One region of the Streptomyces sp. NPDC002602 genome, then DNA from elsewhere that is predicted to be linked to it. Evidence: riboswitches for the same ligand, from Rfam matches in the RefSeq annotation. Region 1 holds a riboswitch; each other region holds the start of a gene.

Region 1 (3,266 bases):
TTCCAGCCGGCCCAGTCGTCCTCGTACAGCGGGTCCTCGATGGAGACCATCGGGTACGCGGAGACGAGCTCCTCGTAGTACTCGGTCATCTCGGCGGCCGAGCGGGACTGGCCCTCGAACTCGTACTTGCCGTCCTTGTAGAACTCGGACGCGGCGACGTCGAGCGCGAGCGCGATGTCCTTGCCGGGGACGTAGCCGGCCTGCTTGATGGCCTCGACGATGAGGTCCAGCGCGGCGCGGTTCGACTCCAGGTTCGGGGCGAAGCCGCCCTCGTCGCCCAGGCCGGTGGAGAGGCCCTTGGTGTGCAGGACCTTCTTCAGGGTGTGGTAGACCTCGGCACCCCAGCGCAGCGCCTCGGAGAAGGACTCCGCGCCGATCGGGGCGATCATGAACTCCTGGATGTCCACGTTGGAGTCGGCGTGCGACCCACCGTTGAGGATGTTCATCATCGGGACGGGCAGCAGGTGCGCGTTCGGGCCGCCGAGGTAGCGGAAGAGCGGCAGGTCCGAGGCCTCGGACGCGGCGTGCGCGACGGCGAGGGACACGCCGAGGATGGCGTTGGCGCCGAGGGAGCCCTTGTTGTCGGTGGCGTCCAGGTCGAACATGGCCTGGTCGATCAGGCGCTGCTCGGTGGCGTCGTAGCCGACGAGCTCCGGGCCGATCTGCTCGATGACGGCGAGGACGGCCTTCTCGACACCCTTGCCGAAGTAACGGTTGGGGTCACCGTCACGCAGCTCGATGGCCTCGAATGCACCGGTGGAGGCGCCGGACGGAACTGCAGCACGACCGGTGCTGCCATCGTCGAGGCCAACCTCGACCTCGACCGTGGGGTTGCCTCGGGAGTCCAGGATTTCCCGGGCTACGACGACGTCGATGGACGGCACGAGCATCTCCTTCTGGGATGTGACGCTGGGTGTGCGGTGGTGGGTCAGGCCGTGGGATGGCCTTGCCGACTAGAGCCTAACCGGCTCCGGCCACTCGACCGGCCGACCGCCCGGGTCCTGGGACGAAAAAGGGCCCGAATACCCTTCTTCCAGGACATACGACTCTTGATCGTCCGCGGGATCGGGTGTCACCGGGCCCGGACACGCCACCGCCCGGCGCGTGGAGGGGTACGCGCCGGGCAGGGGGTGCGTCAGGACTGACGCGGTGTCATCGGGGGGTTCAGCTGAGGTTCAGCTTCTGCCCGGGGTAGATCAGGTCGGCGTCCGGGACGATGTCCTTGTTCAGCTCGTGCAGCTTCTGCCAGCCGCCCTTGACGCCGTTCGCGTCGGCGATGGTGCCCAGGGTGTCGCCGGCCTTGACCTCGTACGAGCCGTTGCCGATCTTCGGGGCGGCGGTCGCCTTCGGGGCCTTCTGCGGCGCCGGGGCGGCCGTGGAACGCTCGGAGCGGGTGGTGGTGGAGCCCTCGGAGCGCTTGGTCTCCGTCTTCGGCGCGACCTTCTGCTTCTTGGGAGCGGCCTGCTGCTTCTGCGGCTTGGGGGTCTCGGCCGAGCCGCCGCCGTCGTACGAGGAGTTGGACAGGCCCACGCCACAGGACGGCCAGGCACCCTTGCCCTGGCCCTTGAGGACCTTCTCGGCGATGGCTATCTGCTGCGACTTGGAGGCCTGGTTGGCCTGCGAGGCGTACGCCTTGCCGCCGTAGGCGGCCCAGGTGCCGGACGAGAACTGCAGGCCGCCGTAGTAGCCGTTGCCCGTGTTGATGGACCAGTTGCCACCGGACTCGCAGGAGGCGACCTTGTCCCACTCGGAGGTGGTGGCGGCGGACGCGGAGCCCGCGGCCATCAGCGGGGCCGCGACGGCGACACCGGCGACGCCGGCGAGCGTGACGATGCGGGCGGCCTTGGAGCCGCGACGGTGCTTGCCCTTGCCGGAAAGCAGCATGGAGTTTCTCCTCACCGACGCCTACGAGGTGAGCTGTCGGGTTCGGGCGAGTGAGTTGCCCGGCCGCACGACTGGCGTGCGTCTTAACCCCCAGCCGGTTCGCGGCCGTCTCTCGACGGCCCGTCCCGGCGCCTACCTTGGTTCCCCCGCTCCTGCCTTCGGCGCTTGCGCGACGACTGTTCTCTCCGTCCGCCGGCAGGATTCGGCGATGCGGTCGAAGAGGCTCGCGGTGGCGAGCGATTCAGAAGGTAGACAGGTCTCCCCCCGATGTTCAACGAGCAACATCGGGGGGAAAGGGCCCTACTTGCGTTCCGCTTAGGGACGTTTGCGCAGGTGAGGGCAGGGTTTGCGGCAGCTTCGATACGTGACGCGCCAGTTGGGCGGAAGAGACGCATGTCTCACTTGCCGAAACCGGACATTCGGATCTTAATGGGTGCCCGAACTGCCCCTATTACTTGGTTAGATCCAGGTTCTGGCCGGGCTTGATGAGGTCCGCGTCCCCTCCGATGACCTGCTCGTTGGCCTCGTAGAGCTTGGTCCAACCGCCCTTGAGTCCCTTGGCGTCCGCGATGGCGGTCAGGCTGTCGCCCGCCTTCACCGTGTAGACGGGCTCCGGCGCGGTGTTGGGAACGGCCCCGAGGCCCTCGTTCGCCGCCGGGCCGCGGTGCTTGCCGCCGCCGTCCGCCGCCGAGTCGGTCGGGGTGCCCGTCGGAGTGCCCGTCGGCGCCGAGGGCGTGGTGGAGGGGTCGGCCGGGTTCGGGTCCCTGGCGGGGTCCGAGGGGACCGCCGGGGTGGTCGTGCCGCCCGGGGTGGTCGGGGCGACCGGCGGCTGGTTGCTCGGGCCGGTCGGAAGGGTCGGGTCCGGGTCCGGCATGACGGGCAGTCCGGCGTTGGGCCCCTGCGGTACGTCGGGCAGCGTGAACGACGGCACGCCGGACGGGGAGGGCAGGGTCGGGGTGGGCGCGGTGGGCGTCGGCACCCCGAAGTCGGTGGCCGGCGTGGAACCGCTCTTCGGCACCGCGGAGTCCGGGCGGGAGGGCGTGGGCGCGACCGGCGCGGGCGCCTCGACCCGGCCCGGGTCCACCGCGGCCGACGGGCCCTGTCGCGTCAGGCCGGCCGAGGACGCGCAGAGCGGCCACGCCTGGGGGCCCTGCGAGGCCAGCACCTTCTCGGCGATGGCGATCTGCTGGGAGCGGCTGGCGAGGTCGGGGCGCGTCGCGTAGTCGAGTCCGCCGGCCTCGTTCCACTGCTCCTGGGTGAACTGGAGTCCCCCGTAGGCGCCGCTGCCGTAGTTGGCGCTCCAGGAACCGCCGCTCTCGCACTCGGCGACCGTGTCCCACGTGCCGGCGTCGGCGGCGCTCGCGTTGGTTGCCGCGAGCAGC
Region 2 (3,266 bases), on a different contig from region 1:
TACCTGGTCGGCCACGATCTGGTCGAGGAGCTTTCCGCGCACGGCCAGGTTGGCGTACCGGAAATCGTGTTCTTCACGCCGATCGGCCAGGAGTACGGCCAGCCGGTCCGCCCAGCCGAGATGCGAATCCCCGGGTCCCGGGTCCCCCACGCCCTCGGTGAAGCTGTCCCCGATCGCCGCGTACGAGCCGATGGTCTTGAGTGTCGTCTTCGTCGCTGCCACAGCTCGACATCCTTCACCCCCGCGGCCGACCTACGCCAACGTAATGAGGGGTTGACGGACCGTGATCTATCCCACCATGCATACGTGGAATAAGAATCGCGTGAGGCCGGGACCCCCCTCGGGTCCCGGCCTCACGCGTGTCCGTGCTCCTGCGGGCCGTGCGTCAGATGCTGACGCCCTTCGAGCGGAGGTAGGCCAGCGGGTCCACGTCCGAGCCGTAGGACGGGCCGGTGCGGATCTCGAAGTGGAGGTGCGGGCCGGAGGAGTTGCCGGTGGAGCCGGAGAGCCCGATCCGCTGTCCGGGCGTGACGCTCTGGCCCGTCGAGACGGACAGCGAGGACATGTGGCCGTACTGCGAGTACTTGCCGTCCGCGTGCCGGATCACGACCTCGTTGCCGTACGCGCCGCCCCATCCGGCGGAGACCACGGTGCCCGCGCCGACGGCCTTGACGGTGGTGCCGGAGCTCGCGATGAAGTCGACGCCGGTGTGGTAACCGGAGGACCACATGGCGCCGGAGGCGCGGTACTGGGTGGAGATCCCGCCGCCGACCGGGGCGACGAAGCCGGTGCCCGTACCGGAGTTCGCGGAGGTGTCATCACCCTGGCCGGTGGGGGCCGCGGGCCGCTTGGCGGGGGCCTTGGAGGCGGAACCGGCCTCGGAGTCGGCCTGAGCGGCGCCGGAGGACCGGTCGGTCGACTCCGGAGCGGCGGCGGCACCCTTCGCGGAGCGCGACTGCGACGGGCGGGCCGGAGCGGGGGCGGACTCGGCGGCGGGAGCGGCCGCGCCGAGGTTCAGCTTCAGGCCGGGGTGGATCATCGAGGGGTCGGAGCCGACGGCCTGCCGGTTGTCGGCGTACAGCCGCTCCCAGCCACCGGAGACCTGACGGTCGGCGGCGATCTTCGAGAGGTAGTCGCCCGACACGACGGTGTAGACGGTCGGGGCGGCCTTCGCGGCGACGGGAGCGGCCTGGGTGGCCTGGAGGGACACCGGGGCCTGCGGGACCGAGACGGGCGCGGCGTCCGGGGCCGACACGGGCGCGGCGACGGGGGCCGATGCGGGTGCGCCGGCCGCGTGGGCGCCGGCGGCTCCGATCAGCGGCAGGGCGAGAGCCGCACCACCGGTTCCCGCGACGGCGAACCCGCGGGACAGCGAACTGGTCTTCGGACGGCGGTGCTTACCCTTTGCGGGCATGGCGAATTCCTCTCCGACGCCTGCGAGGTGAGCTGTCGGGTTCGGACTGGAGATGTCCGGCCGGGCATCGGCGTCGGTGACGACGGCCGAAGTGCGGCTTCACCCCTAGCCGTCCCGGAGACGAGGCCCGGAACGGCGGCTTACCTGGTTCCCCCGCTCCTGCCGCGCGCGTGAATAGTCGGGTGGGGTTCCCGGGCGGCGGCAGGATTAGGCGGTCCACCCGGATCGATCGCGAAGGTAATCGAGTCCTGCCGCACACAACAAGCCATGAATTTCCTGACGGAATCCCAGACATGGGGGGACGGCGAAATTCCCGTCACCCTCTGTCCATTCCGGGCCGGCAACAACCCTCGTCACATGGCAATTCGAGTTTCGTGATCAGGCACGCACGGTCACCGTATGATCTGGCTCACGGAGCGTGGCGCGATCTCGCCGCCGCTCATGGCAAGTTGTTTCCAAGTAGTGTAATTCGGACACTCACGACGACGCGGAGGAACCCCCTTGACCCGGCAGATACCCCGAACCCCGTCCGTGACGCCCGAACTGTCCGGAGTGCGCAACTTCCGTGACGTGGGCGGGCTGACGACCATCGACGGACGGAGGGTCAGGTCAGGACGACTCTTCCGAAGCGGACATCTCGCACATGCCACCGAAACCGATGCACAGTTCCTCGTATCGCTCGGGCTGCACACCGTCTTCGACTTCCGCAACGACGCCGATCACGCCCTGGAAGGGCAGGACGTGGCGCTGCCCGGCGTCCTCAACGTGAACATCCCCCTCTCCGATCCCGCCGACGGTCGGGAGTTCTGGACGATGGTCCGCGACGGCGAGCTCGACCGACTGCGTGACGTACTGGGCGACGGAAAGGCCGCCGCCCGGATGGAGAACTCCTACCGCGGCATCATCCGGAACCGGACCGTCGAACACGGTCGGGTCGTGCGCGCCCTCGCCGAGGAGAGCCTCCCCGCCCTGATGCACTGCGCGGCGGGCAAGGACCGGGCCGGCCTGTCGATCGCCGTCACCCTGCTCGCGCTCGGGGTGGAGCGCGAGGTGATCGTGGCGGACTACCTGGAGTCGAACGCCCCGCACAACCGCTACCGGGTCCGCCGGGGCAGTGACGCGCCCGAGGCCCGCTCGCCCGAGGTCATGGCCCTGCTCGCCCCGCTCTTCGACGCCCGCGCCGAGTACCTGGGCGCCGCGTTCGAGGTCGTCGACGAGACCTGGGGCGGGGTGGACGGCTATCTGACGGAGGGTCTCGGGCTGACGCCCGAGACCCTCGACCGGCTGCGGGACCGGCTCCTGGAAGAGCCGGTCTGATCCCGTCGGTCCGATCCCGTCGACGGCGGGCACCGCCGGTGGAAGCGGGCCGTCAGCGGTTGCCGACGGCCTGCTTCACGAGCGTCCTGCCGAACTCCCACATCAGCCCGCCCCCGCCGTGCGCCTCGTCCATGACCTCGCGGAAGGCGCCGACGAACCGGTCGACGTCCCGCTCGTCCACGATCAGCGGCGGAATGAGCTTGATGACCTCCAGGTGATCCCCGGAGACCTGGGTGAGGATCCGGTGCTTCTGGAGCAGCGGCACCACGACCATCTGCGCGAAGAGCCCCTTGCGGGCCGCCTGGAGCATCGTCCAACGGCTGCGCAGCCCCAGCGAGGACGGTCGGCCGAACTCGATGCCGATCATCAGGCCGCGACCGCGCACCTCGTGCAGCAGCTCGTACTCGTCCACCAGGGCGGCGAGCCGTCCGCGCAGCAGGTCGCCCGTCGATCGCGCGCGGGCCACCAGTGCCTCGTCGTCCATGACGGAGAGCACCGCCAGTCCGGCCGCCATCGCCTGTGCGTTGGATCCGAA
Region 3 (3,266 bases), on a different contig from region 1:
AGCGTCTCGTGGAACCAGCCCCCCAGGGCCCGCAGATCCTCCCCTTGGGCTCTCCTGGCCCGTTCCTGGCCCAGCCTGACCAGTCCGCGCAGCACCTTCAGGTGCGCCTCGGTGCGTCGGCGGGCCGCCCGGGAGGCGGCGAGGGGCTCCAACAGCATCCGCAGCTCCAGGAGGTCCGAGGCCTCCTGCTCGGTCGGCTCGGCCACACAGGCGCCGGCGTGCCGGCGGGTCGTGACGAAGCCCTCGGACTCCAGGGTGCGCAGGGCCTCGCGGACCGGGACGCGCGAAACCCCGTAACGGCGGGCCAGCACTTCCTCGGTGAGGCGGCCGCCGGGCCCGAAGACCCCGGAGATGATGTCGTCGCGGATTGCTGTGCATACCGCGTGCGCAGGAATTCGCAAGACCGGACCTCCGCTTGATTTCGTGACCGTGCCGCGACTCTATTGCAACACACGATAATTTCCGAGGACGGCCCTGGATGTGAAACATTTTCCCGCCAACGCGAAAGGCCCCGGCTCGATGAGCCGGGGCCTTCAGCGAAGAGTCGCGGAGCGATCAGACGTTGACGTCGTGCGAGCGCAGGTATGCGATCGGGTCGATGTCCGAGCCGTACTGCGAGCCGGTGCGGGCCTCGAAGTGCAGGTGCGGGCCGCTGGAGTTGCCCGTGGAGCCCGACAGGCCGATCTGCTGGCCCGGGGTGACCTGCTGGCCGACGGAGACGTCCAGCGAGGACATGTGCCCGTACTGGGTGTACGTGCCGTCGTTGTGCTTGATGACGACGTTGTTGCCGTACGCGCCGCCGTAGCCGGCCTCGACGATCGTGCCGGCGCCCACGGCGTGGACCGAGGTGCCGGACGCCGCGTGGAAGTCGATGCCCGTGTGGCTGCCGGAGGACCACATGCCGCCGCCCGCGTGGTACTGCGTGCTGACGTAGGAGCCGTCGACGGGAGCGACGAAGGTGTTGAGGCGCTTGCGCTCGGCCTCGCGGGCCGCACGCTCCGCGGCCTCTCGCTCGGCCTTCGCCTTGGCCTCGGCGAGGCGCTTGGACTCGGCGGCGCGCTGCTTGGCGTCGGCCTCGGCCTGCGCCTTCGCGGCGGTGATGTCGGCGGCGCGCTGCTGGGACTCGGCCTGGGTCTCGATCTCACCCTGGAGGTCCTCGGCGACGACGACGGCGTTGAGGCCGGTGTCCTCCACCGTGGGGGCGGCGGGCTCGCCCGCGGCGAACGCGGGGCCGGCCAGCGTGCCCACGACGCCGGTGGTGGCGAGGGCGGCTATACCGGCGTAGCCGGCGGTCTTGCGGCTCAAACGGCTCGAACCGCGGTGCTTACCGGCGACACGATTGCTGCCAAACGCCATGAAGAGGTTGATCCTTTCCTTCCTTCTCGCCTACCGGGTTAGCTGACGGGTTCGGAGCAGGAAGGTCTCCTACGGGCCCCCTCTTGCGAGGCGGTCCGATTCACCCCAGGGACACATGTGGGTCCCCGGCTCCCCAGGCTCGCGCCTGACGGGGACTCGGCGATCGCTGTCCGGTGCCGCGGGTGCGGCGGGCACAACTGACGAACAGCACGGCCGACGCTAGGCGGATCTTCAGTCAATCGCCAAACAGGTGCGCGCTTTTGTTACCTACGCCACACCGCATACAAGCAACCTCACCACTAAATGGACAAAAGGGGCTCAGGCGACAAGTCGCCTGAGCCCCTTTGATTTCAGGTCAGTTGCCGACGACGCTCACTTCGCCGATCCCCAGCGCCCGCACGGGCTCCGCGATCTGCGACGCGTCGCCCACGAGGATCGTGACCAGCCGGTCCACGGGGAAGGCGTTGACCACGGCCGAAGTCGCCTCCACCGTTCCCGTCGCGGCGAGTTGGGCGTACAACCGGGCCTGGTAGTCGTCCGGCAGTTCCTGCTCCACCTGATCGGCGAGGGTGCCCGCGACCGAGGCGGCGGTCTCGAACTTCAGCGGGGCCACGCCCACCAAGTTCTGCACCGCCACGTCCCGTTCGGCATCGGTCAGACCGCCCTCCGCGAGGGTGCGCAGCACCGTCCAGAGGTCCTCCAGCGCCGGGCCGGTGTTCGGGGTGTCCACCGAGCCGCTGATGGCCAGCATCGACGCGCCCTTGCCGTCGGCGGTCGAACGCAGCACCTGCCCGAAGGCGCGCACGCCGTAGGTGTACCCCTTCTCCTCGCGCAGCACCTTGTCGAGGCGCGAGGTGAGGGTGCCGCCGAGGCAGTACGTGCCGAGCACCTGGGCCGCCCAGACGCGGTCGTGACGGTCCGCGCCGATCCGGCCGATCAGGAGCTGCGTCTGGACCGCTCCGGGGCGGTCCACGATGACCACGCGGCCCGTGTCGTCGGCCGTCACCGGCGGCACCGGGAGCGGATCGGCGGAATTGCCCGTCCAGGCGCCCAGGGTGTCCGCCAGGACGGCGTCCAGGTCGATCCCGGTCAGGTCGCCCACGACCACCGCGGTGGCGGTCGCGGGGCGCACGTGGGCCTCGTAGAAGGCGCGTACGGCACCGGAGTCGATGCGGGCGACCGTCTCCTCGGTGCCCTGGCGGGGCCGGGAGATCCGCAGGTCGGCCGGGAACAGCTCCTTGGAGAGCTGCTTGGCGGCGCGGCGCTGCGGGTTGGCCGACTCGTGCGGGATCTCGTCGAGTCGGTTGCGCACCAGCCGGTCGACCTCGCTGTCCGCGAAGGCCGGGGCGCGCAGTGCCTCGGCGAGCAGGCCGAGCGCCTTCGCCAGGCGGGAGGCGGGAACCTCCAGCGAGACCCGCAGGCCCGGGTGGTCGGCGTGCGCGTCGAGGGTCGCTCCGCAGCGCTCCAGCTCCGCCGCGAACTCCTCGGCGGAGTGCTTGTCGGTGCCCTCGGACAGGGCGCGGGCCATGATGGTGGCCACCCCGTCCAGGCCCTCGGGCTCCGCGTCGAGCGGGGCGGCGAGGTTGATCTCGACGGCGACGACCTGCTGCCCCGGACGGTGGCAGCGCAGCAGGGTCAGCCCGTTGGCGAGCGCACCGCGCTCGGGGGCCGGGAAGGCCCACGGCCTGGCCTCGCCGGCCTCCGGCCGCGGGTGGAAGGTCATCGTGACGGCTGCGGTGTCGCTCACTGCTCCGCCCCTTCGTTCTCGTCGTTCTCGTCGGACTCGTCGGCCGGCAGGGGCTCGTAGACGAGCACCGCGCGATTGTCCGGGCGCAGTCGGGCGGCGGCCACGGCCTGCACCTCCTCGGCGGTGACGTCCAGGACGCGGCCGACGGCGGTCAGGGCGAGCT

The links. A riboswitch is a leader RNA that binds a small molecule or an ion and turns the genes downstream of it on or off. The one in region 1 is predicted to bind cyclic di-AMP.
Positions count from the first base shown of each region.
Region 2: linked by a shared signal. The riboswitch ahead of ACFYW3_RS02975 (peptidoglycan DD-metalloendopeptidase family protein) and the one ahead of ACFYW3_RS33985 (transglycosylase family protein) in region 1 are both predicted to bind cyclic di-AMP.
Region 3: linked by a shared signal. The riboswitch ahead of ACFYW3_RS00470 (M23 family metallopeptidase) and the one ahead of ACFYW3_RS33985 (transglycosylase family protein) in region 1 are both predicted to bind cyclic di-AMP.

Region 1 is NZ_JBIAQX010000020.1:21,807-25,072, reverse strand. It holds gene eno (phosphopyruvate hydratase) at 1-890, opposite strand, end outside; gene ACFYW3_RS33985 (transglycosylase family protein) at 1,165-1,884, opposite strand; cyclic di-AMP (ydaO/yuaA leader) riboswitch at 1,888-2,058, opposite strand; gene ACFYW3_RS33980 (transglycosylase family protein) at 2,336-3,266, opposite strand, start outside.
Region 2 is NZ_JBIAQX010000001.1:746,268-749,533, reverse strand. It holds gene ACFYW3_RS02980 (SGNH/GDSL hydrolase family protein) at 1-222, opposite strand, end outside; gene ACFYW3_RS02975 (peptidoglycan DD-metalloendopeptidase family protein) at 386-1,414, opposite strand; cyclic di-AMP (ydaO/yuaA leader) riboswitch at 1,419-1,605, opposite strand; gene ACFYW3_RS02970 (tyrosine-protein phosphatase) at 1,916-2,731, shown strand; gene ACFYW3_RS02965 (aspartate aminotransferase family protein) at 2,784-3,266, opposite strand, start outside.
Region 3 is NZ_JBIAQX010000001.1:120,561-123,826, reverse strand. It holds gene ACFYW3_RS00475 (GntR family transcriptional regulator) at 1-401, opposite strand, end outside; gene ACFYW3_RS00470 (M23 family metallopeptidase) at 556-1,356, opposite strand; cyclic di-AMP (ydaO/yuaA leader) riboswitch at 1,369-1,528, opposite strand; gene ACFYW3_RS00465 (pitrilysin family protein) at 1,712-3,079, opposite strand; gene ACFYW3_RS00460 (pitrilysin family protein) at 3,100-3,266, opposite strand, start outside.